DNA from 2 places in the Sphingobium sp. TomMM15 genome. Region 1 is predicted to be linked to the other one. Evidence: predicted binding sites of a transcription regulator. Region 1 holds the regulator's gene; the other holds the start of a gene.
The links. The regulator LexA, encoded in region 1, represses DNA repair genes until DNA is damaged. The targets are predictions, from matches to a motif close to GTTCCNCNCTTGTTCT.
Positions count from the first base shown of each region.

Region 1 (7,631 bases):
GATAGCTTTGCGCCGTCCGATCCGTGGATCAAAGGAATATGGGCATAGACTGGCTCTTCCCAGCCCATCGCCTTAATAATGCCGAGCTGGCGAAACGCATTGTTCAGATGATCGTCGCCACGGATCACATGTGTGACGCCCATGTCGTTATCATCGACAACCACGGCGAGCATATAGGTCGGCGTTCCGTCGGAGCGGAGCAGGATCATGTCATCCAGTTCCGCATTCTGCACGACTACCCGGCCCTGGACCGCGTCGTCGATGACCGTTTCGCCTTCGCGCGGCGCCTTGAGCCGGATGACGAACGGGGCATCGGCCGGAGCTTCCGAAGGATCGCGGTCCCGCCAGCGGCCATCATAACGCATCGGCTGCTTTGCGGCGCGCTGCTGTTCGCGCAGTTCAGCCAGTTCTTCGGGGGTCGCGTAGCAGCGATACGCATGGCCAGCGGCGAGCAACTGGTTAGCGACCTCTGCGTGCCGCTGCGATCGCTCAAACTGAAAGACGGCGGGCTCATCACCTGCAAGGCCGAGCCAGTCAAGGCCGTCGAAGATTGCGGCGACAGCGTCCTCTGTCGAACGGGCGCGATCGGTATCTTCGATGCGCAACAGGAACTTGCCGCCATGGTGCCGGGCGAATAACCAGTTGAATAACGCGGTGCGTGCGCCGCCGATGTGAAGAAATCCCGTGGGCGATGGCGCGAAACGGGTTACCACCTGCTTGTTCAAACCCGTTGCACTCACCGCTTTATTCCTCGACATCCGCCTTGCTCATTCATGAACGCGACGCCCCCTAGCATGGCTTTTGAGCCACGACAAACGTCCGTTGCCCCGATAATAGGGCGCAGCGGTCATCAGCTTTTCGCGCGCCTGGAACAGGCATTGGAGGCTGAGCGGGAGCAACTTGCGCTTTGGGTGCCGGTGGGCCTTGGATTGGGCATTGCGGCTTGGTTCTTTCTACCTAACCAGCTGACTTGGTTGTCTTTTTGCTGTTGCGCGATTGCGATTGCGAGTGGCGGATTGATGTTGCCGGAGGGCGGTCGGATACGCCATGCGATCATATTGGGCGGTCTGCTCGCGGCGTCAGGTTGCCTGTTGATATGGGGGAAAGCCCTGGTTGTCGGCACGGCGCCATTGCCGCGTGCGGCATTTGTGGAAGTGACTGGCGAAGTCAGGTCAGCCGATATGGTGCCTGCGCAGCAGATGAGTCGCGTATCGATCCGTCCGATCGACATGTCTGCGCTGCCTTCCTTGATCCGGGTGAACATAGCAGCGGCGGACCTACCCGAAGGGGTTGGCAAAGGTGCCATCATTCGCTTTCGCGCTCGGTTGATGCCTCCTGCCGAAGCGAGCCTGCCCGGCAGCTATGATTTTTCGCGTCGAGCCTATTTTCAGGGGATCGGGGCAACGGGACGCGCGCTTAAGCCCATCGTCGTGCTACGACCATCAACGGAGGCGCCGCCTCTGCGCAATCGTCTTTTCGCGCATATATTGAAGAATGCAAATGGCGACGGAGCGGGGATCGCCGCAGCGCTGGCGACGGGGGATCAGGGCGCGATCAGCGAGGCGGACGCCGACGCGATGCGCCGCAGCGGTCTTGCCCATCTGCTCTCGATCAGCGGGTTGCACGTCACCGCCCTCATCGGCGCGGTCATTTTCCTGCTGATGCGGATCATGGCACTCAGCCGACGTGCGGCGTTGGATTGGCCATTGATGCTGATCGCTGCGGCCGGTGGTGCGCTGGCGGGCCTGGGATATACTTTGCTGACGGGCGCGGAAGTGCCGACGGTTCGATCCTGCGTCGCGGCACTGCTGGTGCTGGGCGGGCTTGCGCTTGGGCGCGAAGCCATCACCTTGCGGCTGATAGCCGCCGGTGCACTGGTGGTTCTGTTGGCATGGCCAGAGGCGCTGGCGGGGCCAAGCTTCCAGATGAGTTTCGCCGCAGTTATCGCTATTGTTGCCTTGGGCGAACATCACCGCTTTCGGGCGTTCGCGGCATCCCGTGACGAGCCAGCGCTTCGGCGACTGGGTCGCCACCTTGCCGTCCTGCTTCTCTCCGGCTTTGCGGTGGAAATGGTTCTGGCGCCGATCGCGTTGTTCCACTTTCACAAGGCCGGGATGATAGGCGCTTTTGCAAACCTTGTGGCTATTCCCCTGACGACCTTTGTCGTCATGCCGTTGGAAGCGTTGGCCCTGCTGCTGGATGTTGCCGGTCTGGGTGCTCCAGCCTGGTGGCTGACCTCCCGCGCGCTCGACGTGCTGTTGCTGATCGCGCATTGGGTGGCGGCAAGTCCTTGGGCGATCGTCACTGCGCCCTCGGTGTCCAACGTGATTTTCGGGATCATCGTGCTGGGCGGCCTTTGGTGCCTGCTGTGGCGAAGCGCTTGGCGGTGGGCGGGAATGGTCCCCGTGACGCTGGGGATGGCCATCATCGTGATGAGTTCGCCTCCCGACATTCTGGTGACCGCGGATGGGCGCCATGTGGCCGTCCGGGGGCAGGACGGCGACATGGCTCTTCTGCGCGAACGGGCCGGAGATTATGTCCGCGATATGATCGCAGAGAGTGCAGGCTATGGAGGTCCACTGGGCGCTCTTGCAGACCTGCCTGAGGCGCGTTGTTCCATGGACCTGTGCATGGTGGCCCTAACCGGAAGAGGGCGCATATGGCAGCTATTGGTGACGAGAAGCGGGGTTATCGTGCCCAAAGACAGCCTGGCACGCGATTGCGCGCGTGCCGACATCGTTATCGCTGACCGCCGCCTGCCGTCATGGTGTCGGCCCCGCTGGCTGAAAGCCGACCGGCGGCTGTTGGCGCATACCGGCGGGCTGGCGATCGATCTTGATGGAGGAACCGTGCGAACCGGCAAAACAGTGGGCGACGCACATCCGTGGGTCGCCCGGCCTTCCTATCTTCCGGCTCGCCGCCGATCCGATCAGTTGTACCGTCGCAGCAGACCAGCCAGCTTTCCTTGAATGCGCACCTGCTGCGAATCGTAGATTTGCGGCTCATAAGCATTGTTGGCCGGATCGAGCCTGACCTTAGGCCCCTGGCGATGATAATATTTCAGTGTCGCCTCACTATCCTCGATCAGTGCGACCACGATTTGCCCCTCGCGCGCGACTTCAGTGCGCTGGATCAGTGCGAAGTCGCCGTCGAGGATGCCCGCATCGATCATCGAATCGCCCGAAACCTCAAGAGCATAATGGTCTCCGGCACCCAATAGCGCCGCAGGAACGGACAGCATATTCTGTCCTTCCATGGCTTCGATCGGAACGCCTGCGGCAATCCGCCCGTGAAGGGGGATGTCTATAACGTCATTGGCTGCGACCGGGGGCTTGGCCGACAGTTGCGGCTTGGGTGTCGCTGCAACCTTGGGTGCGCGATGCATCGCTTCAGGAAGTTTCAAAACCTCCAGCGCGCGCGCCCGGTTCGGCAGGCGGCGGATGAACCCGCGTTCTTCCAGCGCATTAATCAACCGGTGAATCCCGGATTTCGATCGAAGATCGAGCGCTTCCTTCATCTCCTCAAACGAAGGCGAAACCCCGCCTTCCTCGAGCCGAGTTTGAATGAAGCTGAGCAATTCCTGTTGCTTGGGCGTCAGCATGCCGACTTATCCTCCATGGAACGGATGGAGAACGCATAGGAAACGTAAGGAGGCAAGTCAAGCAGGCTTGCGCCAAGCGTAACGAAAGGAACGGACCTGCGTCACAGCCGTTCAATAGCGGCCTTCCCAAAGAGGGTGAATAGGAGAGTAAGATGGCGAACCAGAACGATCAGGACAAACAGCGCCGCCAGCAAGGTGGTGACCGCTCAAGCCAGGGCGGGCGTCAGCAGCAGCAGGAAAATCGCCAGGGTCAAATGGGCGAAAGCCGCAAGGACAAGAGCGATCACAGCAAGCAGCAGCGCTGATCTACGTTCGATTGGATCACGGGGAGGGGCCGCTTTGCGGCCCCTTTCTCATTGTCAGAGCGGCACGATGGTTACTTGGTCGCCTGTGGCAGCGGGGTGGGAATTGGCAGGGCGAAGGATCAGGCAGTCCGCTTGAGCCAATGCTGCGGTGGCGGCGCTGTCTTGCGAGGTGACAGAGACCAAACCAGCGCCGGTAAGGTAGGCGCGAAGATAGTCGTCGCGCTCTCCGGTCGCAGGAAGTGGGGCGGCGAGTTCCGCGATCATTGTACGCGGGAGCGGGCTGGCGGCTCCGGCCATGTGCCGGACGAGCGGCAGCAGGAACAGCGTTGCGGTCACGAAGGCGGATACGGGATTGCCTGGGAGGCCGAGGAATAGGGCGTCGCCCAGCGTTCCCGCCATGAGCGGCTTGCCGGGTCGCATGCGAATCTTCCAGAAATCCAGAGTGCCGCCTGCCGCCTGGAAAGCTGGCCTCACCAAGTCGTGATCGCCGACCGAGGCACCTCCGGTCGAGACGATGATGTCGGCCCCGGCGGCTTCTTTGAGCGATCGGACCATTGCGTCGAGATCGTCGGGAACGATGCCGACGTCGATCACCTCCGCGCCTGCCTGGCCTAGCATGGCCGCAAGCATGGGCGCGTTGGAGGACGGCAAGCGGCCAGAGGGCGTGGGCGCTCCAGGGGGAACGAGTTCATTGCCGGTGGAGATCAGGGCAACGCGCGGACGGGCGCCGACCGGGAGGGTTCCGTGGCCCCCAAGAACGGCGAGAGCAATCTGCGCGGGACCCAATGCGGCACCGGCAGGCAGCAATAGATGATTTGCGCCAAAGTCGCTTGCCGCCGGGCGCGCATTTCGTCCTGTGGGTAATGGAGAGCCGAGGGGATGCACGAGCTGGCCGTCCAGCTGGGCATCTTCCTGGATCAGGACGGTATCGGCGCCTGGCGGAAGTGGTGCGCCGGTAAAGATGCGGCAGCATTCCCCCGGAGCCAAAGCGGAGGGAAGGGAGCCGCCCGCCGTGCTTTCAGCGGTCAGGCGCCAAGGGCCAGGCCATTCTGCCGCACGAATGGCGTAACCGTCCATGGCCGATAGATCTGCCCAAGGCTGATCGCGGAGGGCGAAGATGTCACGTGCGAGCCATCGGCCTGCACAGTTGGAAACCGGGGCGTCCTCTTCCGGCAAGCGGCCGCCCAGCGCAAGCAGGCGCGCCTGAGCTTCCGCAACCGGGAGCAGGCTCATTCGGCCCGCCAGTCGCCCGACTTGCCGCCCGACTTTGCGAGCAACCGGACATTGCCGATGATCATGCCCTTATCGAGCGCCTTTGCCATGTCGTAGATGGTCAGAAGCGTGGCAGAGGTCGCGGTAAGTGCTTCCATCTCAACACCGGTTTGACCCGCGCTTCTGGCGGTAGCGGTCACGGTGACGCCTTCTGTTTCCAGATCGAAGTCGATCGTGACAGAGGTCAGGGCGATGGGATGACAGAGGGGGATGAGGTCGGCGGTCCGCTTTGCCGCCATGATGCCTGCCACGCGCGCTACCGCGAGGACATCGCCTTTCTTTACCAGTCCCTGGGCGATGGCGGCCGCAGCTTTGGCACTCATAGCGATGTGGCCGGTGGCGATGGCTTCACGGGCGGTCACGGCCTTGGCGGAAACATCGACCATATGGGCCGATCCATCCTCATCAAGATGGGTGAGCTTGCTCATTCGCCGGTCAGTAGAGCGTGGGTAGCGGCTTCGACATCGGGCTGGCGCATCAGGCTTTCGCCCACCAGGAAGCAGCGGACGCCATGTTCGGACATGGTGATCAGGTCGGCGTGGCTGCCAAGGCCGCTTTCGGCGACGAAGGTGCAGCCTTCCGGCGCGTGGCCGACCAGTTCATAGGTGCGGGCGAAGTCAACGCTGAAGTCTCGCAGGTCGCGGTTGTTGACGCCGATGAGGCGCGAGCGGAGCTTGAGCGCACGTTCCAGTTCATGGGCATCATGGACTTCGACGAGGGCATCCATGCCAAGGCCAAGCGCGGCATCCTCTATTTCCGCCATCTGATTGTCGTCCAGCGCGGCGGCGATGATGAGGATGGCATCGGCTCCGAGCGAGCGGCTTTCCAGGACCTGCCAGGGATCGACCATGAAATCCTTGCGCAGGACTGGCAACGCGCAGGCGGAACGGGCGGCCATGAGATAATCGTCATGGCCTTGAAAATAGGGTTCGTCCGTGAGGACCGAGAGACAGGCGGCACCAGCGGCGGCGTAGGCCTGAGCATGGGCGGGCGGGTCAAAATTCTCGCGGATAAGACCTTTCGATGGGCTGGCCTTCTTGATTTCCGCGATGAGTCCAAAGCCCGAGCGGGCGGCGCTGTCGAGCGCTTGGCGGAAGCCGCGCGGGGGTGTCTGCTCGGCGGCGCGGGCGTGGAGCGTCGAGACGGTAATGGCGGCCTTGCGGCGGGCCACTTCCTCGCGTTTCGTGTCGCAGATTTCGATCAGCTTGTTCGTCATTTATAGGCAATCCAGCAATTGAGCAGCGCGTTGGCGAGTCCACGGTCGATGGTTTCGGCAGCTTCCTCGACACCCGCGCGCAGATCGGCAACGGCGTCCGCTACGACAAGGGCAGCGGCTGCGTTCAGCAGCACGGCGTCCCGATAGGCGCCCGGCTCACCCTGAAGCAGGGCACGTAGGGCGGCGGCGTTATGAGCGGGGTCACCGCCGCGTATCGCCTCAACCGGGTGCGTGGGAAGCCCAGCGTCGCCAGGGGTGAGGCGGCGCATCGCGACGATGCCTTGCGCGGTGACTTCGGCGACGTCGTTGCCGCCCGCGAGGGAGAGCTCGTCAAGGCCTTCATCCCCCGAGACGATCATGGCGCGATCGACGCCAAGTTCCGCCAGTGCCTCGGCATAGATGGGTACATAGGCGGGGCGGGCGATGCCGACGAGCTGACGGCGCACACCGGCAGGATTGGCGAGCGGACCCATCAGGTTGAAGATGGTGCGCTGGCCGATGGCCTTGCGGATCGGGCCGAAGCGTTTGAGCGCGGGGTGATGCTTCTGCGCGAAGAGGAAGCAGATGCCGAGATCGGCCAGCGTTGCCTCCGCCGTATCGGCGACGCGATCAAGATCGAGGCCGAGCGCTTCGAGCGTGTCGGCGGCCCCGGCCTTGGATGACGCGGCGCGGTTGCCATGCTTGGCGACGGGCACTCCGGCGGCGGCTACCACAAGACTCACTGCTGTCGAGACGTTGAGCGTGTGGTGGCCATCTCCGCCTGTGCCGCAGACATCGATTGCGCCTGCGGGGGCGGCAATGGGGATCATGCGCGCGCGCATGGCGCGGGCGGCGGCGGCGATCTCTGTTGCAGACTCGCCGCGCTGAGCCATGGTGACGAGAAAGGCGGCGATCTCTGCCTCTGGCAGGTTGCCGTCGAACAACAGGTCGAAGGCGGCGGCGGCCTCGGTTGCGCTCAATGGCGCTGCGGGATCGGGCAGGCGGGTCATCGCCTTTGCCTTAATCACGACGCCGCGCCGGAGTCGAGGGGAGGGTGCGGGAAAGTCTTTCGCACATGGCACGGCGAAGCCTTGTGCTTCGTTCGCTCGGCCGCGAAACCGAAATCAGGCGGCTGCGCGCGCCTTTACCGGAATCCCGGCGATCCGCATGAAGTTCGCCAGCATCTCATGCCCGTATTCGGTCGCGATGCTTTCCGGATGGAACTGGACCGAGTGGATCGGAAGGCTTTGATGGCGGA
Region 1 covers NZ_AP027314.1:477,825-485,455, forward strand. Annotated here, with positions in the region: gene gltX (glutamate--tRNA ligase) at 1-758, opposite strand, end outside; gene ACZ51H_RS02515 (ComEC/Rec2 family competence protein) at 795-2,969, shown strand; gene lexA (transcriptional repressor LexA) at 2,930-3,601, opposite strand; gene ACZ51H_RS02525 (hypothetical protein) at 3,754-3,906, shown strand; gene ACZ51H_RS02530 (molybdopterin molybdotransferase MoeA) at 3,961-5,139, opposite strand; gene moaC (cyclic pyranopterin monophosphate synthase MoaC) at 5,136-5,606, opposite strand; gene trpC (indole-3-glycerol phosphate synthase TrpC) at 5,603-6,394, opposite strand; gene trpD (anthranilate phosphoribosyltransferase) at 6,391-7,383, opposite strand; gene ACZ51H_RS02550 (anthranilate synthase component II) at 7,498-7,631, opposite strand, start outside.

Region 2 (7,631 bases), 160 kb from region 1:
ATGCGTAAAGGGTGTCGATGGTGAAGCTGGACTTGCCCGATCCCGATACGCCGGTGATGCAGGTGAAGGTGCCGAGCGGGATCGACGCGGTGACATTTTGCAGATTGTTGGCGCGGGCGTTGTGGACGGTGAGTTTCTTGCCGGTGCCCTTGCGGCGCTTTGTCGGGACTTCGATGCGGCGGGTGCCGTTGAGATAGTCCGCGGTCAGGCTGTCGCGGTGGGCGAGCAGTTCGTTGAGGGAGCCTTGCGCGACGATGGTGCCGCCGTGGACGCCTGCGCCCGGACCCATGTCGACGATATAGTCGGCCATGCGGATCGCGTCCTCGTCATGCTCGACGACGATGACGGTGTTGCCGAGGTCACGCAGGCGTTTGAGGGTGATGAGCAGGCGGTCATTGTCGCGCTGGTGCAGGCCGATGCTGGGCTCGTCGAGGACGTAGAGGACGCCCGACAGGCCGCTGCCGATCTGGCTGGCGAGGCGGATGCGCTGGGACTCGCCGCCCGACAGGGTGCCGCTGGTGCGGTCGAGGTTCAGATAGTCGAGGCCGACATTGTTGAGGAAGCCGAGGCGCTCGACAATTTCCTTGAGGATGGCCTTGGCGATCTGGTTCTGCTGGTCGGTGAGGTGCGCGGGGAGGGTGGAGAAGAAGCCGAGCGCGTCCACCACCGAGCGGCGGGTGGACATGGAGATGTCCTCGCCCGCGATCTTGACCGCGCGGGCTTCGGGTTTGAGGCGGGCGCCGTGGCATGTCTCACACGGCATGGCGGTTTGGTATTTGCTCAGTTCCTCGCGCATCCAGGCGGATTCCGTCTGGAGGAGGCGGCGGTTGAGGTTGCCGATGACGCCTTCGAAGGGTTTTTTGACCTCGTAGCTCTTCTTGCCGTCGACGAAGCGCAGGGTGACAGGCTTGCCGCCGGTGCCGTGGAGGATGAGGATTTTTACCTCTGGGGGGAGGTCTTGCCAGGGGGTTTCGAGGTTGAAGCCGAATTCCTTGGCCAGGGAGCCTAGGACTTGCATGTAGTAGGGGCTGGGCGGGTTGGACTTAGCCCAGGGGACTATGGCGCCCTTTTTGAGGGTGAGGTGCTCGTTGGGGACTACGAGTTCGGGGTCGAACTCCTGGCGTTCTCCGAGGCCGTCGCAGGCGGGGCAGGCGCCTTGGGGGGCGTTGAAGGAGAAGAGGCGGGGTTCGATTTCCGGGATGGTGAAGCCGGAGACGGGGCAGGCGAATTTTTCAGAGAAGACTATGCGGTTGTCCGGGATGCCTGCGTTTTTCATTTTTCCGGGGGTTGCTCCCCTCTCCCCGGCCCTCTCCCCTGAAGGGGAGAGGGAGTCGATGGTGCCGTCAGCCAAATCCACATAGGCTAGGCCGTCGGCGAGCTTTAGGGCCTGTTCGAAGCTGTCAGCTAGGCGGGTGGACATGTCCGGGTCCACGGCTAGGCGATCGACCACGACTTCGATGTCATGCTTGTATTTCTTGTCGAGGGCGGGGGCGTCTTCGATCAGATACATTTCGCCATCGATGCGGACGCGGGTGTAGCCCGCCTTCTGCCACTCCAGCAGTTCCTTCTTATATTCGCCCTTGCGGCCGCGCACGACGGGGGCGAGGAGGTAGAAGCGCGTGCCTTCCGGCAATTGCATCACGCGGTCGACCATCTGGCTGACGGTCTGGGCGCTGATCGGCTCCCCGGTCGCGGGGGAATAGGGGATGCCGACGCGCGCCCAGAGGAGGCGCATATAGTCGTAGATTTCGGTGACCGTCGCGACGGTGGAGCGCGGGTTGCGGCTGGTCGTCTTCTGTTCGATCGAGATGGCGGGGGAGAGGCCGTCAATATGTTCGACGTCCGGCTTCTGCATCATCTCCAGGAACTGGCGGGCGTAGGCGGAGAGGGACTCCACATAGCGGCGCTGACCCTCGGCATAGATGGTGTCGAAGGCGAGGGAGGATTTGCCCGAGCCGGACAGGCCGGTGATGACGATCAGGCTGTCGCGGGGGAGATCGACGTCCACGCCCTTGAGGTTGTGCTCACGCGCGCCGCGTACGGAAATTGTGGTCAGACTCATGGGGCGTGTTGTTCCAGATTTGTTCTTTGGGGGCAAGGCCGTTGCCGGGCTATGGGCGCGGATATGGGATAGCAGGCGGCGGCTCGCAAGCGGCCCATGCTTTCCAGCGCGAGCAGGCGGCGGGTCACCGAAAGGTAGAGCGATATTAACCGATCAGGTGTATAAGGGCCGCGACGGGAAAGCTGCGGCGGTGGCGTCTCGACTTCTGTAGATATGAGAGATCCCGGATAGCCCGACAGCATCCCGGATACGCCCCCGGCCGTCCCTTGCGCCGGGGGCGTTTTCTTGTTCGGCCATTTTAGACGAGTGGTGTTTTACGCTACGACAACAAGGCTTTTGGGGATCGACAGAGACCGCTGGCCTGTTTAAATCTGCGCCCTGCCGGAAGGACTGACGGGTCCCAGCCTTCGCGGCTTTATCGCGGACCAGGTCGCCTGAAGAGCGACGAGTCCCAAGCAGTTCAATCGAAGGGGGACCATCATGACATTTTTTATCAATCGCACCGGCGGTGCCATGCTGGCGGCACTGTCTGCCACCGTGTTGATGGGCGCGGCGGCGCAGGCGAGCGTTATTCCGTTTGAATCCAACGGCCGTACGATCGATGTGCGCTATGACGATCTGGACCTGTCGAAGAAGTCGGGTCAGCAGGAATTGAATGCCTGCATCCGCCGTGCTGCGGTGAAGGTGTGTCCGGGCCGGACCATGCAGGATTTGCGGTCGTGCCAGATCGCGGCGGTGGATCATGTCGGTGAGCCGGTCGCCATCGCGATCGCCAAGGCGCAGGGTCAGGATGCGAGCCGCTTTGCCGAGGTGGGCAAGGATAAGGTGCCTGGCGCGGGGAATTGAGGCTTTGCGTTTGAGGGGGGAGGAGTGATCGGCTCTTCATCGCTGGCGTTGCGCTGGCCCACCCCCTAACCCCCTCCCGCTTGCGGGAGGGGGGACATTGAGCGCTGGAGGATGCTTGCTGGGAACCGGCCATCGGGACTGGCCGTTGATCCTGCGTGGCGCGCGACATTCGTGCGCTGAGGAGAGCAAGATGAGCGACAAGACCGATATTCGTCCCAACAGCCGTGAAGAAGCGCATGATGAGCGTCCCACCGATGCGCAGGACCATGCCGTCACCCCCGAGGAGCAGCTGGAGGAAGGGTTGATGGACAGTATGGATGCGTCCGATCCGCCGTCGGCCACCAAGCCGGGCGACCATGGCGATCCGGTTCCTTCTTCGGGATTTCACGAAGAAGAAGATGAGGATGAGAAGGCTGGGCGATAGACGGCGGCGATATTGGTGATATGATCCATGGGCGAGGCGAACCGGATCGGCGGTGGCCGGGCGGTTCGCCAAGCGCACGACGCTGCAAGGTGAGAGGAGCCTTATTGATGCCGACTTCCGCTACTCCCGCGATCGAACGCATTGCCCGGGTGCTGGCCGGACGCCAGCTGAGCCTGAATGGCGAGGGCGATGATCCCCATGCGGCGGGCGCGGTGGATGCGAGTTGGCAAAACTATCTGGATGATGCCTATGCTATCCTGCACACGCTGCGGGAGCCCGATGAGCAGATGGCGCAGGCGGGTGATGTCGCGGTGTGGCGCAGCATGATTGGCGCTGTGTTGGAGCGGCGAGCCTGACGCCGCGATTGGCGGGGCGGCCTGCCCATGCCATAATGGGCGGATGAGCGGCCCTGCACTGAAGATCAAGATACAGCTTTATTGTGGCGACCAGATCGCCATGGGGCCGGGCAAGGCCGACCTGCTGGACGCGATCGCAAGCGAGGGGTCGATCTCGGCGGCTGGGCGGAAGCTGAAGATGAGCTATCGGCGCTGCTGGATGCTGGTGGATGTGATGAACCGATGCTGGTCTGCGCCGCTGGTGGCGACGTCGAGTGAGGGCGCGGTGCTGACGGAGCTGGGGCTTGGCGTGCTTGCCCAATATCGCGGGTTGCAGAAGGCGGCGGCGAGTGCGGCCGGACGGTCGCATTGGCCCGACCTTGCACGCGAGTTGCGGGGCGAGCCGTTGCCGGTTCAGGCGGACGAGTGAGGAGGATGCGGCGGCACTTGGGCATCGCGTAGGATGCCGGGGGTGGCGTGGTTTCGCGGGTTCTCAACGGGATGTTGCTTAGGGTTTTGCGTTTTGGGGCGTGGCTGGTGGCCGCGCCCTATTTTGGTTCACGCGGAGGCGCGGAGGGGTCAGGCGTCAGCTTTGTCCTTGAGGCGAGGCTTGGGAGCTGGATAGAGGTTAAGTCTGGGGCGCTCGCTTCGCCTTCTGATTGTGCTTCCGTATCGCTGCCGTTCCGCGTGATATATTTTCGCGCGGAGAACGCAGAAGGCGCAGAGGGAGGGTTTGCGGCTTGCCGTTGCTTAAGGACCCGATGCTCTTTTGTAAGGGGGCTTTGCTGCCTCCTTTTGTCGCTTTCACAAAAATTACATGTTGCGACGCACAAGGAAAAGTGATTCCCTGTAGTTGTCGGCAGAACCGGCGCTTAAGCTTACAGTAACCATGTTGGGCGCATGTTCTGCTGATCGACTTGAAGTCGGAGGGCAAGAGCATGGGCACTAATGCAAGACCGGCTGACGGGGCAATCACCCTGGCTGAATTGCGCGAATTCGCCAGTTTCCCGTCTGCCACGCAGCGCTATATCCGCCGGTCGCTGGACATCGGCCTACACCGCCGCGACGCCATGAAGCTATGGTCGCGCGACATGGTGGAGGAAGCGAGCATCCGCGCGCAGGCCCGCATCTACGGGCGGCTGGATGAGATCAAGGCGCGGGTGCCCGATGATAGCGGGCTGGACCAGATGGAGCCGTTCATGGCGCCGCTGGTGACGATTTCGGCTTTCGATTTGGGGCAGGACAGGCTGAGCAGCTTTTCGGCCTACCGGTTTTTGTATGAACGGCTGTTGGGGGCGGGGGCCAGGCCGTGGTTGCCGGGCGCGTTCTGCGCGGCGGCGAGCTTGCCGCATCTGCATCCTGAGAAGCGGCGGGCGCTGTTGCAGTCGATCAGCGAGGCGGCGGCGACGGCGGTGGGGTGGTCTAACCGGGAGCCGACCTTCTATCCGGAGTGGGTGGAGAAGGTGGATATGAGCAAGGCGAATTGAGCTTTTGCTGGCGTTCCTCCGGGGGAGGGGCGATATGATTGAAGCGAGGCGGTGGCGGCCGTGAGGATTGCCGCGCCTTTGAAATGTTATGCTTCGATCGCCGCTTGACCGCAGAGGCGAATGCCATAGCTTTGCACCGGCTTTTTTTGAGGGTCTGCGATGTCCTACGCTCTGTCCGCCCGGATGACCTTCGACAACATGCTCGGCAGCCTCGATCACCTTGTCGAGAAAGCTATCGATTCTGGGATGACGGATGATGTGCTCGCGGCGAGACTGACCGACGACATGTTTCCGCTGGAGATGCAGTTTCGCGTGGCTCTGAACCAAGTACTGCTGGCACTGAATCAAGTCGCCGGGCAGAGCGTCCCACTCGAAGTTGTATCGTATAAATCACTCGCGGAGGTTGCCGAACGCATTGCGGTGGTTCGATCGCTAAACGATCAAGCAGTCCCCGCTGGTTGGGCAGACGCCGACACAGTCGTCGATCTCACATTGCCCAATGGCATCCGCTTCCTTATGTCGTCGGAGGAGGATATTCGCGACTGGATAATGCCGAACTTCTACTTTCACGTAACAATGGCATATGCATTGCTGCGCAACGCGGGATTGGACATCGGCAAGATGGATTTTCTGCCGCATATGGAGCGCCATAAAGCTTTGCCTGCGTAGCAGAAGCGGTTCCTCTGGCGGTTCAGCCGACTTTCGACGGTTTCTGGACCAGTTATCCATTCACGATCGTACCGCCGTTGGGGTGGAGGACCTGGCCGGACATGTAGCTGCCGTCCTCGCACGCCAGAAAGAGGAATGCGGGGGCTACTTCGTTGGGTTGGCCGGGGCGGCCCATGGGGACTGACTCGCCGAAATGTTCGAGCTTTTCCGGGCTCGCGCCGCCCGAGGGGTTGAGCGGGGTCCAGATCGGGCCGGGGGCTACGGCGTTGACGCGGATGCCGTCTTTTACGAGATTTTCCGACAGGCTACGGGTGAAGGCGGTGATGGCGCCTTTCGTGCTGGAATAGTCGAGCAGTTCCGACGAGCCCTGATACATGGTGACGCTGGTGCAGTTGACGATGGCGGCGCCTTTTTGGAGGTACGGGCGTGCTGCTTGCGTCAGGAAGAACATGCCGAAGATGTTGGTCTGGAAAGTGCGGCGCAGCTGTTCTTCGGTGATGTCGGTGATGTCCTGATCGGGATGTTGTTCGCCCGCGTTATTGACCAGGATGTCGAGGCGGCCGAAGCGGTCGATTACCTGTTTGACGGCGTCGTCGCAGAAGGATTTTTCGCCAATGTCTCCGGCGATGGTGAGGGCCTGTTGGCCTTCGGCCTCGACGATCTGGGCAGTCTTCTTCGCGTCGTCATGTTCGCAGAGGTAGAGGATGGCGACGTCGGCGCCTTCGCGGGCGTAGAGGGCGGCGACGGCTCGGCCGATGCCGCTGTCCGCGCCGGTGATGAGAGCGACTTTTCCGGCGAGGCGGCCGGAGCCGGGATAGCGGGGTTCCCATTCGGGCTTGGGTTCGAGCTTGCTTTCGTGGCCGGGCAAGCCGTCTTCGTGGATCATCTCTTCATGATTGTCGGATTGGGTGTCGGACATGGCGCATCTCCTTTCCTCGGCCAACACTTGGGTTGGGGGATGGTTCATGCGCTTGCGGCAGGGCGGGTCGCCTAGCCGCCCGTGCTGCGATTTTCCCAGATGGCGATCGGGGCGTCCGCACCCGGTATTTCCATGCGGACTTCGCGCAGGGTGACAGCGAGGACGCATACGGGCCGCTGTTCGATCCCTAGCGGCTGGGCGCAGTGGACCGGGCCGTTTCCGGGCACCCGTTCAATGCGGCCGATAAGCCTGAGCCTCAGCCCGCGCGAGGGGGTGAAATCTTCAGGGGCGAGGCGCAGTACTTTTTCGAAGGGGCGGCCGTGGCGCCACAGGTCGTTGCCGTCATTCTGGCCGAATTGGGCGAGGGCCAGGCTTTGGTCGGGCGTGGGCGCGGTTCCGTCCGGTTCGGGCGCGGTGGCTTTTGCAGGGGCGGGGCATTCGTCGTTGGTGGACCAGGGCCGCTGCATCCAGAAACCCTCGGCATCATAGCTGTCGCCTTGCGCGGGGAGTCCGAGATCAGCGGCTTTCCACGAAATCGGCCTGACATGGACGCGGAGCACGCCAGCCGCTTCATCATAGCGCCAGCGCATGGGGGCGCCACTGTCCTTATCCGCAGCGCCCGAGCAACCGAAGGGGAGGGAGAGATCGAACCGCTGGCCCACGGCCCCTGCGATGTCGTCCGGCAACGGCTTGCCCGATGACAGGGCGTCGGTGGCGCGGCGGGCGAGGTCGGCTATCTCCGCGCGGCCCCAGAGGCGGGGGGATTGCGGCTGTACCGGGAATGGCGGTGGGATGACCGTGACGGGGGCAGGCGCGGGCGGCGGAGCCTTGGGCGCTGTGCCGCGTCCAAGAAGGAAACCGCCCGCCCCGACCGCGATAAAAGCTGCAA
Region 2 covers NZ_AP027314.1:317,200-324,830, forward strand. Annotated here, with positions in the region: gene uvrA (excinuclease ABC subunit UvrA) at 1-2,062, opposite strand, end outside; gene ACZ51H_RS01730 (UrcA family protein) at 2,543-2,908, shown strand; gene ACZ51H_RS01735 (hypothetical protein) at 3,099-3,332, shown strand; gene ACZ51H_RS01740 (hypothetical protein) at 3,440-3,688, shown strand; gene ACZ51H_RS01745 (winged helix-turn-helix domain-containing protein) at 3,732-4,097, shown strand; gene ACZ51H_RS01750 (hypothetical protein) at 4,606-5,154, shown strand; gene ACZ51H_RS01755 (DUF1993 family protein) at 5,314-5,823, shown strand; gene ACZ51H_RS01760 (SDR family oxidoreductase) at 5,876-6,742, opposite strand; gene ACZ51H_RS01765 (hypothetical protein) at 6,814-7,631, opposite strand, start outside.
Region 2: uvrA (excinuclease ABC subunit UvrA) is a predicted target of LexA. The motif match lies at 2,073-2,088, and genes of this name have one in related genera.